DNA from 3 places in the Sphaerimonospora cavernae genome. Region 1 is predicted to be linked to each of the others. Evidence: riboswitches for the same ligand, from Rfam matches in the RefSeq annotation. Region 1 holds a riboswitch; each other region holds the start of a gene.

Region 1 (3,818 bases):
CGCTTCGCGGATCGTCCCCGCTCCGCAGCGCGGCGAGCAGCTCGGTGTCGGCCGTCGACAGCAGCAGCATGGTCATGACCGGGCGGCCTCCCCATCGGTGTGCGGTGTCAAAATCACGGGAGCCGGGCCCGTACGGGCCCGATCAACGGGAGCGAGGCCGACGGCGGGCAGGCCGGCGGGGACGCCGCGCTCGATCAGCCGCCACACCGCGTCGGTGTCCAGGTGCTCCTCGACCAGGTCGCCGAGGGCGTCGAGGCGGGCCTCGCGGCGCTCGGCGAACGAGCCTGTGCCGGGCCGCCAGTCGCGTCCCGCGGCAGCGGCCACCTCGGCCAGGAACGCCCGCCGGAACCCGTCGCGCTCGAAGATCCCGTGCCAGGTCGTCCCCCACACCTGCCCGCTGCGGCAGCCGTCGAGGAACGGCTCACCGCCGTCGACGATGACCCGGCCGTGATGGATCTGATAGCCCGACACCTCGTGACCGCGCCACCGGCCGACCGGTGACGCCAGCACCTTGGCCGGGCTGTAGTCGGTGCGCACCGGCAGCAGCCCGAGGCCGGGCGCGTGGCCCTCCCGGCTCTCCACGCCGTCGTCGTCGTGGATCGCGGCGCCGAGCATCTGCAGCCCGCCGCACACGCCGAGCACCGGCCGGCCGGCCGCGGCCCGGCGCCGCAGCTCCGCGTCGATGCCGCGTTCACGCAGCCAGGCCAGATCGGACAGGGTCGAGCGGGTGCCGGGCACGATGACGAGGTCGGCTTCGGCCATCTCGGCGGGCGTGGCGACCAGGCGCACGCCGACGCCGGGCTCGGCGGCCAGCGCGTCGGCGTCGGTGACGTTCGACATACGCGGGAGCCGTACGAGCGCGACCCGCAGGATGTCCCGGCCGACGGGAGGAGTCAGCAGTCCGGGTCTGCCGTCGAGATCGAGGGAGTCCTCCACGTCGAGCCAGAGCCCGGACCGCCAGGGCAGCACGCCGAGGCAGGCCCGCCCGGTGGTCTCGCGCAGCCAGTCCAGGCCGGGCCGCAGCAGCGCCGGGTCGCCGCGGAACTTGTTGACCACGAAACCCGCGATGTGCCGCTGGTCTTCCGGGTCCAGGACCGCCAGGGTGCCGGCGAAGTGCGCGAGCACCCCGCCGCGGTCGATGTCTCCGACGACCAGGACGGGCAGGTTCGCGGCGCGGGCCAGCCCCATGTTCGCGATGTCGCGGTCGCGCAGGTTGACCTCGGCCGGGCTGCCCGCGCCTTCGCAGATCACCACGTCGAACCGGCGGCGCAGGCCGTCCAGCGCGCCGACGGCGACGTCGAGCAGGGCGGGCTTGTGCCCTCGATAGGAGAGCGCGTCGACGTCCGCGTGCGGACGGCCGAGCACCACGACGTGGGAGTGCCGTTCCCCGGCCGGTTTGAGCAGCACGGGGTTCATCGCCGCCTCCGGCTCGACCCGGGCGGCGGCGGCCTGCATCGCCTGCGCCCGGCCGATTTCACCGCCGTCGGCGGTGACCACCGAGTTCAGCGACATGTTCTGCGCCTTGAACGGCGCGACCCGGACGCCTCGGCGGGCCAGCCACCGGCACAGCCCCGCGGTCAGGATGCTCTTGCCCGCGTCAGAGGTGGTGCCGGCGACGAGCAGCGAGCCGCCGCCGTGCCGCGGCACGTCAGGGGACGGGGCGCGAGACCGGCAGTGAGGTGCCTGCGCGCAGGCCTCGGCACGCCATGGCGTGTCCTCCCTGGGGGTCCGCGCCCCCGGTCGAAGGTCCGACGGCCGGAGTATCCTGGCTCCCGGATCGACGCTCTCCCCGGCCTTCCCGCCCGTGAGGGCAGTGGCCGCAGTTGAGGATCGCTCCCCGGTGACAGTGGCGGGACCGCGCCGGATTCACACCGGCTTCCTCCACGTCCGTCGCTTGCGGCTCGGAGCCTACACCACATGATCTCCGCCGCGCACCGGGAGGTAAGGAGATTGGAACCTGAAGGTGGGGGCGGGACCGTTCACGCAGGCCCGTGACCGGGCCGAGCGTGCCGACGGTGCGCCGGTCAGCCCATGTCCGGTGCTGCCGGGCCGGGTCCGGCCGGTTGCGGCGGCTGAGCAGGCTGTGGCGGTGCGGCCGCCAGCGCCTCGCCGAGCTGGGGCGGAAGCTTGGGCAGGTGCGGGAGCCGTGTTTTCCGCGATTTCCTCCGCTGTGCCTTCTTCGCGTACCGTAGGAATTTCTTGAGGTCCCGCGGCATGATGAAGACGATCCGCTGGATCACGTTGCAGATCTTGGCGCCCTTGCACTCGGCGGTCTGCGTGGTGGCCACCGGGACCTTCGGAGCGGCTGATTTTTTCTGCTTTTTCTGCTTTTTCTGCTTTTCTTCCTTATGTGATGACGCCTTCGAGGGGCGCCGATCGGATTCGCCGCCACGGCCGTCTTCGACGTTCCTCGGCGTGGGTCTCGGCGTATTCGTCGTCTGATGATGGTCGGGGTTCACGCCGGCGGAGACCGGGAGCGTGCTTCCGCCGACAAGTACGGCAGAAACGGACGCCCCGATCACGAGTAGCGTGGCGAGCGCTTTTCTGGGTGCTTTGCCGTACTGCTGACGCATCATTCGTTTTCGCCCCTGCGGGTTGGACGAGACCGGTAAGGCGCCCGGAGGTCCGGACGCCTTCGTCAGCGTACTTTGCGACGTGCCCCTGAGCCCGTTCGCGGTGATCCAGGGTCAGGTCATCGGTGTGTCATTTCCGTGGAAGTCGGCGTCGGGGTCCGTGGAGCGTCCAGAGAGCGTCCGTGGTCACCATTGGACCCAGAGCCGCTGGTTGACGTTGCACGTCTGCATCCGCTGGTTGCAGACGGCCGCCTGAAAGCTGGCAAGCCCGTTCACAGTGATCGCCGCCTGTTGGGCCGGTGATCCGCCGCTGGTGTTGGTGGCGCTGCCGGTGCCGACGCCGGTGCCAGAGCCGGCGCCACCTGCTCCGTTGCCCGAGACGGCGCCGGGAGCGGCGGGGTGCAGCACCATCGCGTTCGCGGCGACCGGCGAGGATGCCAGCGCTCCAGCAGCCGCGACCGCGAGCGTTGCGAGCGTGAGCCACCGCATGCCGAACCGCCCTCCGGCGAGCGGGACTCCCGCACTGTGACGAACCATTTCCTTCGTGCCCCTATCTGGTCATGAGGTGAGTGGGAACTCCCCGTTTGTATGGACATAACCGGCGTGATATTGACTACCCCCGGCGGGGTGCCCGTCCCCATTTCAGATGATCTACGCTCCAGATCATTACCCGTCCTTTTCTCCCGGCCCCGGCCGTGGTCTCGCAAGGGCATTCCTGATTCGTCTGATCTGTCGGATCGGTTCCACAGCGGTCGTTCGTTCACGGCCAGTACCGGACCCCGGCCGCCTGCTGAAAGTTGCAGGCGTCGAACCCCTGATCGCAGGCGGCGGCCTGAAAGGTGTGATGCCCGTTGATCCCGAAAGTGACCTGCTGGGCGGGGGACCCGGTGCTTGAGTTGATGGGGCTCCCGCTGCCCCTGCCGTTGCCGCCCCCGCCTCCCGGGCCGGTCGACGTGGTAGTGGGAACATCGGGCCGCAGTGCCGCCGCGTTCGCGGCGATCGGCGGGGAGGCGAGAGCTCCCGCGATCACGAGTGCGGCCAGCGCGGACCACCGCATGCCGAGCGCCCTGGCGCGCGTCACCCCCGTACTGTGGCGAAGCATTCTCTTCACGCCCCTATTCGTGCTGTTCATGAGGTGAGCAGAAACTCTCCGGTTTGCCGGGACATAACCGGTGAGAGGGTGCCTACCCGTCGCCGAGGCGTGTGCGACCGCCCAGATGATCTCCGTTCCAGATCATTACCGCT
Region 2 (3,818 bases), on a different contig from region 1:
CCTCCAGGCTGATCACGTCCGCGTCGAGATCCTCGATCGCGGTGAGGATCTCGCCGAACTCCGCGTAGCACATGTGGGTGTGGACCTGCGTCTCCGGTCGTACCCCTGCCGTGGTCAGCCGGAACGCCTCGGTCGCCCAGCTCAGGTAGGCGGGCCGGTCGGCGGCGCGCAGCGGCAGCGTCTCACGCAGGGCGGGCTCGTCCACCTGTATCACCGCGATGCCGGCCGCTTCCAGGTCGGCGACCTCGTCACGTAGCGCCAGCGCCACCTGGCGGGCGGTGTCGCCGAGCGGCTGGTCGTCGCGGACGAAGGACCAGGCCAGCATGGTGACGGGGCCGGTGAGCATGCCCTTGACCGGTCGGCTGGTCTGCGACTGGGCGTACCGGGTCCAGCGCAGGGTCATCGGCTCGGGACGGGAGATGTCCCCGGCCAGGATCGGTGGCCGGACGTAGCGGGTGCCGTAGGACTGCACCCAGCCGTGCCGGGTGGCGACGTACCCGTCGAGCTGTTCGGCGAAGTATTGGACCATGTCGCTCCGCTCGGGCTCACCGTGGACCAGGACGTCCAGGCCGGCCTTCTCCTGGAAGGCGAGGACCTCGCGGATCTCGGCCGCGATCCGCTCGTCGTAGGCCTCCTGGCCGATGCGCCCCGACAGCAGGTCGGCGCGGGCGGCCCGCAACTCGGCGGTCTGTGGGAAGGAACCGATGGTGGTGGTCGGCACCGGCGGCAGGTCCAGCCGGGCGCGTTGCGTCCGCGCCCGCTCCGGGTACGGCTGGGCGCGCCGGGCGTCCTGCGGGGTCACGGCCGCCGCGCGGGCGCGTACGGCCGGATCACGGATCAGGGTGGAGACCGCCCGGGACTCCAGGGCGGCCCGATTGTCGGCGAGATGGCCGGCGATGGCCCGGGTGCCCCGCGTCAGACCCCGGGTGAGCGTGACGATCTCCGCGGTCTTCTGCCGGGCGAAGGCGAGCCATGGGGTGATCTCGGGGTTGATCCCGGTCTCGGCGGCGACGTCCAGCGGGACGTGCAGCAGCGAACAGGATGCGGCGACATCGACCTGCCCGGCCAGGCCGAGGAGGGTGGCCAGCGTGGACAGCGACTTCCCCAGGTCGTTGATCCAGACGTTGCGGCCGTCCACGACACCGGCCACCAGGCGTTTGCCGAGCACCCCGCCGACCCGGGCGAGATCGTCCAGATTGGCGGCGGCGGGGCCGGTGAAGTCGAGCCCGAGCCCCTCGATCGGCGCCTGCGCCAGCACCGGCAGCGCCTCGCCGAGCCGGCCGAAGTAACCGGCGACGAGGATCTTCGGCCGGTGCTCGAGCGAGCCGAGGCGCCGGTAGGCGGCCGCGACCGCGTCCAGGACGGCCCGCGACCGGTCCTGGACCAGGGCGGGTTCATCGAGCTGCACCCACTCGGCGCCCGCCGCTCTCAGCGCCGCGAGTACGTCGGCGTAGACGGGCAGCAGCCGATCCAGCAGCGTGAGCGGCTCGAAGCCCGGATCGGCACCGGGCGCGGGCTTGGCGAGCAGCAGATAGGTCACCGGTCCGACGAGCACGGGGCGCGGGTTGAGCCCGAGCTCGAGGGCTTCTCGCAGCTCGCCGAGAGGCTTCGCGGGGTCGGCGGTGAACACGGTATCCGGCCCCAGCTCCGGCACCAGATAGTGGTAGTTGGTGTCGAACCACTTGGTCATCTCCAGCGGGGCGACGTCCTGGGTGCCGCGTGCCATGGCGAAGTAGCCGTCGAGCTGGTTCGCCGCGACGGCGGGGCGGTGGCGCTCGGGGACGGCGCCGACCATGACCGTGGTGTCCAGCACGTGGTCGTACAGCGAGAAGTCACCACAGGGCACCTCGCCGAGGCCCGCGTCCGTCAGTTGCCGCCAGACGCCGCGGCGCAGTCCTTCGGCGGTTGTGCGCAGCTCGTCGGCGCTCACCCGGCCGGCCCAGTAACCTTCGACCGCTCTCTTCAGCTCGCGGTCCGGCCCCTGTCGCGGATAGCCGTACACCGTGCCGAGCGAGGTGGTGGGGGCGTCGGTCACGAAACTCTCCTTCGCGAGTCACGGAAGACCTCGGCGATCCCGGGGTGCGAAGGCGCGACCGATGAGCGGAAACGCGGTGCGTCCGCCTGGTCTCGCCGGGCCCGCCCTCGAGGCCGTCGACGTCACCGCACGCAGGTCGCGTACGGGCAGTGGCAGGTCTTCGGACTCGTGGGCGTCGCGCTCGTTCCTACTGGCCGTCGCTTCCCGGATCTTCCGATCCAGTGCGTGTGACGGCGGTCGTTCCCACTCACCGCTGCGGGGCAGCCCCGGAATCGCACCGGGTTCCCTCTTACGACGCGCCTGTCTGGCGGACAGGGCGAACCAACTGCGGCACCCAGCCTAGGTCGTGTTGCCCCTCCCGCCAACTTGAAAGATCGGTCAGAGCCAGCCGCGTTCCGCTGCCCGCAGCCCGGCCTCGAAGCGGCTTCGGGCGCCCAGTTGTTCCATGATGTCGGCCATCATGCGGCGGACGGTGCGCTGTGACAGGCCCATCTGGCGGCCCGCTCCCTCGTCGGTGAAGCCCGCCGCGAGGAGCTTCAGCAGTTGACGCTCGCGCGGAGAAAGCCCGGCGTCGTCGCGGGGCGGAGGGGTCCCGATCGGCGTGGCCGCGTCCCAGATCGTCTCGAACAGGGAGAGGACTGCGGTGAGGACACCGGTGTCGAAAACCTGGACGACGCCCTTGCGTGGGTTGGCGGCCTCCAGCGGCAGCAGGGCGGTGATGCGATCATAGATCGTCATGCGTACCGGGAGCGTAGGGGCGGTCCGGATCTCAGCGCCGTTCTCGGCCAGCCACTGGGCGTACGCCATGGTCGACGGATCGTGACGGGCGCTTTCCAAGAAGACCGAGCGCATGGCCACCCCGTTGCCGAGCACCCGCAGATCCAGCGGTTTGGCGATTTCCAGCGCGCGAGGGTCGTGGGCGCGGTGGGACATGAAACTGACGATTTCGATCCGGGCGCTCACCGAGAGCTCCTCGATGCGCGCCTGGATCGCATCCATGCCGATCAACGTGCCGATGCTCGATGTCTGGGAGCCCAGGCGGTGGTTGGCGTATTCGTCGATCAGATCCGCGATGGTCGACTGAGCCTGGGCGATCTGCTGCTGCTGGCGGGCGAGTTCGGCCTGACGCTGCTGCAGCAGGGTCTGCAACCCCGCCTCGGGGCTTACCGGGCGGAATCCGCCTGGTAAGTCCCATGAGGGACGCAGCAGCGCGAGCTCGGCCAGATGGTCGAGGGCCGCTCTGACCCGGTCGATTTCGACGTCGAGCGTCTGGGCGATCTCATCGACGTCCAGATCATGCCGGGTGAGCAGCAGCCTGTAGACCTTTTCCGTCAGCTTGTCGAGCCCGAGTGATTCCAGCAACCCCGTGTCCTCTCGCCAGCCGCCTCGTCTTGATCGTAATGACGAGTTTTGCGAAAGGTGTGCGTGGCCACAAGGATCTTCGTCCGCCCGGCGATGGGGAAATCTCAACCTGTTGACCGTGCGGCCAGAGCGTCCAGCGCGGCTCCGCTCATCGCCGTGATGCCGGTCGGCAGTGCTGTGCGGAGGTCGGGGGCGAACTGAGGCGAGTGATTGACCGGTATCGGTTCGCCCAGATCTAGTGCGACGCGCCGCTGCCGGGCGCTCGTGACACCGAGAAACCAGTAGGCCGTGGGGATGCCGCCTCCAGCGAACCAGCCGAAGTCCTCGGTGGCAGTCGTCGGTGGAGTGGAGCCCACTCGTCGCGGGCCGAACAGGCGCTCGTGGACGCGGCGCACGGCAGCCATCGCGGAGGGGGCCGGTA
Region 3 (3,818 bases), on a different contig from region 1:
GGGTTCCATGGGGTGATGCCCAGGTCGGCGGCGGAACGCCGCCGGCCTGAAGGCGGGGCGTCGCGGTCAGCGGTAGGAGGCCTGCTTCGCATCGGCCTTGGCCTCCCGACCCCGGAGGCGGTGGTCATTCGAAGAGGGAATGCCCGTCGCCTCGCCGGGCGCGGCGGCGGATCACCACCACCAGGTCGACGACAGCGATGAGCGCGAGTCCGGCCAGGCCGATCGCGAGTACGGTCAGTCCGGCCGCTACCGCCAGTGCCGCGAAGAGTACGCACACGACCAACCCGAAGGCCGCCAGTGCGATCCGCAGATTGAGCGCGCTGCGCGGCGGTTCGCTCGTGGGTGAGAACACCGACCAGAACCTGTCACGGGCAGACCCGCGGTCCTGGTGAACGTCCCGCGGCCTGGCGCCGCTCCCGAGTCGGCTGCCTCCATGCGTTTTTCCCATGTCGTCCTCCCTTCCTTCCTCGCCCCCTACCCCGAACCGTTCGATGACGGACACGTGACCCTCACCGGTGGCGCGCCCGAGACGACCGGCTACTCTGCCCGCGTCGCTGATCGCACGGCTGGCCGGTCATCGCTTCCTCCGCCATGATCGGACTTGACGGAAGGGAGGTTCTGCTTTCGTGACCGCCAGAGTCATTCTCATCACGCACGCGGAGACCGCCGCCATGCTCACGGCCCGGTTTCCCGATGACGATTCCCTGACCACGCGGGGACGCGAAGCCGCGATCGCCGCATCCCGGGCGCTGCCGGCCATCGATGGCGGCTGTGCGGGCCCCGAGAGAAGCTGCATGCAAACGGCGACGGCCCTCGGCCTCGAGGTTGTCCCGGAACCGGAGCTGCGAGACCTCGACGTGGGGGATTGGCGCGGCCGACGACTCGAAGAGATCGAGGCCGAGCAACCGGCGGAGCTACTCAGTTGGTTGACCGACTCCCGGGCCGCGCCGCACGGCGGCGAGTCGATCTGTCAACTCATCGACCGGGTGGCCGAGTGGCTCGAGTCAGGTGCGGAAGGACGCTCTCGCATCGTGGTGGTCACACACCAGGCCGTCGTACGGGCCGCGGTCCTTCATGCGCTCGGCGCGCCGCCGTCCGTGTTCTGGCGGATCGACGCCCGCCCCCTCTCGCACACCCGGCTCTCCCGGCACGGTGGGCGCTGGCGGCTGACCGAGACGGGGCACCTCCTGGGCGTCGACGCCTGAACCGGTAGGGGCTCGACCGCGGCACCCGTCCGGGTCTGACGCCACCCCGCAGGGGGCGCCAGACCCGGAACGGCAGGACCGGGCTCATCGAACCAGCCGGGGCCTCATCACGCCGGCATGGTCAGACGGCTGCGGGAGCCGGACGTCTGGCCGCACCCGTGCCGGTGAACAACCGCTCGGCGAGGGGCCCGAACAGCAACCCCAGCGTTGCCCACGTGGTGGCCTGGATGGCCAGGGACGCCAACCGGAACCGCCACAGCACGTCGGCGGAGAAGTCCGCGGGGACCTCATCGATCGATGGCATCACCAGGTAGATGACCATGACGATGACGACGAAGACTCCGACTGCGGTGAGACCGGCGTTCCATCCGCCCAGCCGGGCTACCAGCCGCCGCCCGGCGTACCCGGCCAGGCCGGCCGCGAGCAGACTCAAAACGATCAGCGTGAAGTAGAGCCCCGTGCGAGCACCGATGGTGTCGGGGTCGCCCACCGCCGGTGGACTGGGAGGGTACTTGAGGAACGGGACGACGTACACGGTCACGAACCCGGCCAGTGCCACGAGGGCCGAGGTCACATAGGGTCGGTGGGAACCGATCCGGCCATGGGCGAGGGCGAAGGCGATCGAGAACAGACCGCCGAATGCCACGCCGAATACGGCGAGGGCAGTGATCAGGCCGAAGGTCTCCTGAACGGTGCGGGAGACGAGTTCCGGCTCGGATGCCTCGCCGGCGGCCGCGGCCTTGGCCTCCTCGAACGAAATGGCCAGGGCCACCTGGGGTTCACCGAGGAACCACGCGACGACATAGGCCAGTGCGGCGGCGGCCAGGCCGACGAGCATGCCGCGGATCAACAACGATCGCATCATCAGTGGCTCTCGATCGTCAGTGGCAGGGGAACCCGAGCAGGTGCCGCCCGTCGTGGACGAACTCGTGCACTGCTTCACCGCTGATGATGGAGACGGCCCCCTGCTCGGCCCCGACGAAGTAGATCAGGATGAGACCGAGCACCGCGGTGAACACCGCCCAGGGAACGATCTCACGCATCGGGATGCGCAACGAAACAGGCTGGGCTGAAGGAACGGCTACATTGGCCACGGTTTCTCCTCTCGGGGTCGCACGCCCCGACGATGGAGGACAACGGGTCAGTTTCCTGACTCCCGGGTCGACGCGCCTTCCGACCTTCCCGCTACTCAGCCGTGATCATTCTGAAAGGCGCTTACCGGTTACAGTGGCGGGACCGTCCTGGAATCACACCAGGTTCCTGCACACCGTTGCCTCTGTCTTGACTTGTCTCAATGAGATTCCCCTGTCCCGCCCGTCACGTCAAGCGGGACATAAGGGGCAGGGTGTCTGTTCGTTCCGCTGGACGGCGACGACCTGGGTCAGAAGTCGGCGTCGAAGCTGACCGTGCCGGTCACGCCTACCTGATATGCCGACACCCGCCGCTCGAAGAAGTTCGACAGCTCCTGGACGTCCTGCAACTCCATGAAGGCGAAGGGGTTCTTCGCCCCGTACAGCGGTGCGATGTCCAACTGGGCCAGCCGGCGATCGGCGACGTGCTCCAGGTAGGCCCGCATGTCGGCGATCGGCATGCCGGGCACTCCGCCGCCGAGCAGGTCCTCGGCGAACTGGACCTCGCATTCCACCGCCTCGGCGAGCATCTCGCGGACCTGGTCGGCCATTTCCTCGTCGAACAGCCCAGGCTCCTCCTGGCGGACCGTTTCCACCACGTCGAACGCGAAGGCCATGTGTACGGACTCGTCGCGGAACACCCAGTTGGTCCCCGAGGCGAGACCGTTGAGCAGGCCACGCGAGCGCAGGAAGTACACGTAGGCGAACGCCCCGTAGAAGAACAGGCCTTCGATGCACGCGGCGAAGCAGATCAGGTTGAGCAGGAAGGCCCGCCGGTCCTCCCGGGTGCGCAGCTCGCGCAGCTCGAAGATCGAGTCGATCCAGCGGAAACAGAAATCGGCCTTGCGCCGGATGGACGGGATGGTCTCGAACGCCGCGAACGCCGCGAACCGCTCATCCTCGTCGGGCACGTACGTGTCCAGCAGGTTCAGGTAGAACTGGACGTGGACAGCCTCCTCGAACAGCTGCCGGGACAGGTAGAGGCGGGCCTCGGGGGCGTTGATGTGCTGGTAGAGGTTGAGCACCAGATTGTTGGCCACGATCGTGTCACCGGTGGCGAAGAAGGCGACCAGGCGACTGACCAGGTGTCGTTCGGCGGGGGAGAGCCGATCCAGGTCCTTGAGGTCGGAGTGCAGGTCCACCTCCTCCACCGTCCAGGTGTTCTTGATCGCGTCCCGGAACCGGTCGAAGAAGTGCGGGTAGCGCATCGGCCGCAGGGTGAGGCTCATTCCCGGGTCGAGCAGCATCAGCGTCTCAGGGGCAGTGGTCATGACTCTCGCCTTTCGAGTAGTGCTTGGGGGTTCGGGGAGACGCGCGGCTTTCCTGTGGGCCTGCTCACTGACATGCTTCGCACGACTCCGGGTTCTCCAGCGAGCAGGCGAGCGCCTCCTCGGCCGTCGCCGTCTTCTTCCCGGAGACCGTCTGCGTCTTCTGCGCGGTGAGGGACACCGTGGCCTGCTGGATCCGGGTAGCGGGACGGGAC

Evidence for each region. A riboswitch is a leader RNA that binds a small molecule or an ion and turns the genes downstream of it on or off. The one in region 1 is predicted to bind cobalamin.
Region 2: another riboswitch for cobalamin. It lies ahead of metE (5-methyltetrahydropteroyltriglutamate--homocysteine S-methyltransferase); the one in region 1 lies ahead of ACFHYQ_RS27050 (cobyric acid synthase).
Region 3: another riboswitch for cobalamin. It lies ahead of ACFHYQ_RS01495 (CbtB domain-containing protein); the one in region 1 lies ahead of ACFHYQ_RS27050 (cobyric acid synthase).

What each region holds. Positions count from the first base shown of each region.
Region 1 is NZ_JBHMQT010000059.1:199,097-202,914, forward strand. It holds gene cobN (cobaltochelatase subunit CobN) at 1-76, opposite strand, end outside; gene ACFHYQ_RS27050 (cobyric acid synthase) at 73-1,647, opposite strand; cobalamin riboswitch at 1,759-1,882, opposite strand; gene ACFHYQ_RS27055 (hypothetical protein) at 2,025-2,576, opposite strand; gene ACFHYQ_RS27060 (hypothetical protein) at 2,760-3,110, opposite strand; gene ACFHYQ_RS27065 (hypothetical protein) at 3,334-3,654, opposite strand.
Region 2 is NZ_JBHMQT010000063.1:1,037-4,854, reverse strand. It holds gene metE (5-methyltetrahydropteroyltriglutamate--homocysteine S-methyltransferase) at 1-2,035, opposite strand, end outside; cobalamin riboswitch at 2,169-2,377, opposite strand; gene ACFHYQ_RS27230 (LuxR C-terminal-related transcriptional regulator) at 2,414-3,397, opposite strand; gene ACFHYQ_RS27225 (amidohydrolase) at 3,502-3,818, opposite strand, start outside.
Region 3 is NZ_JBHMQT010000003.1:219,369-223,186, reverse strand. It holds gene ACFHYQ_RS01515 (DUF2267 domain-containing protein) at 1-16, shown strand, start outside; gene ACFHYQ_RS01510 (DUF6343 family protein) at 125-448, opposite strand; gene ACFHYQ_RS01505 (histidine phosphatase family protein) at 627-1,205, shown strand; gene ACFHYQ_RS01500 (CbtA family protein) at 1,327-2,070, opposite strand; gene ACFHYQ_RS01495 (CbtB domain-containing protein) at 2,087-2,260, opposite strand; cobalamin riboswitch at 2,328-2,529, opposite strand; gene ACFHYQ_RS01490 (ribonucleotide-diphosphate reductase subunit beta) at 2,587-3,606, opposite strand; gene ACFHYQ_RS01485 (ribonucleoside-diphosphate reductase subunit alpha) at 3,671-3,818, opposite strand, start outside.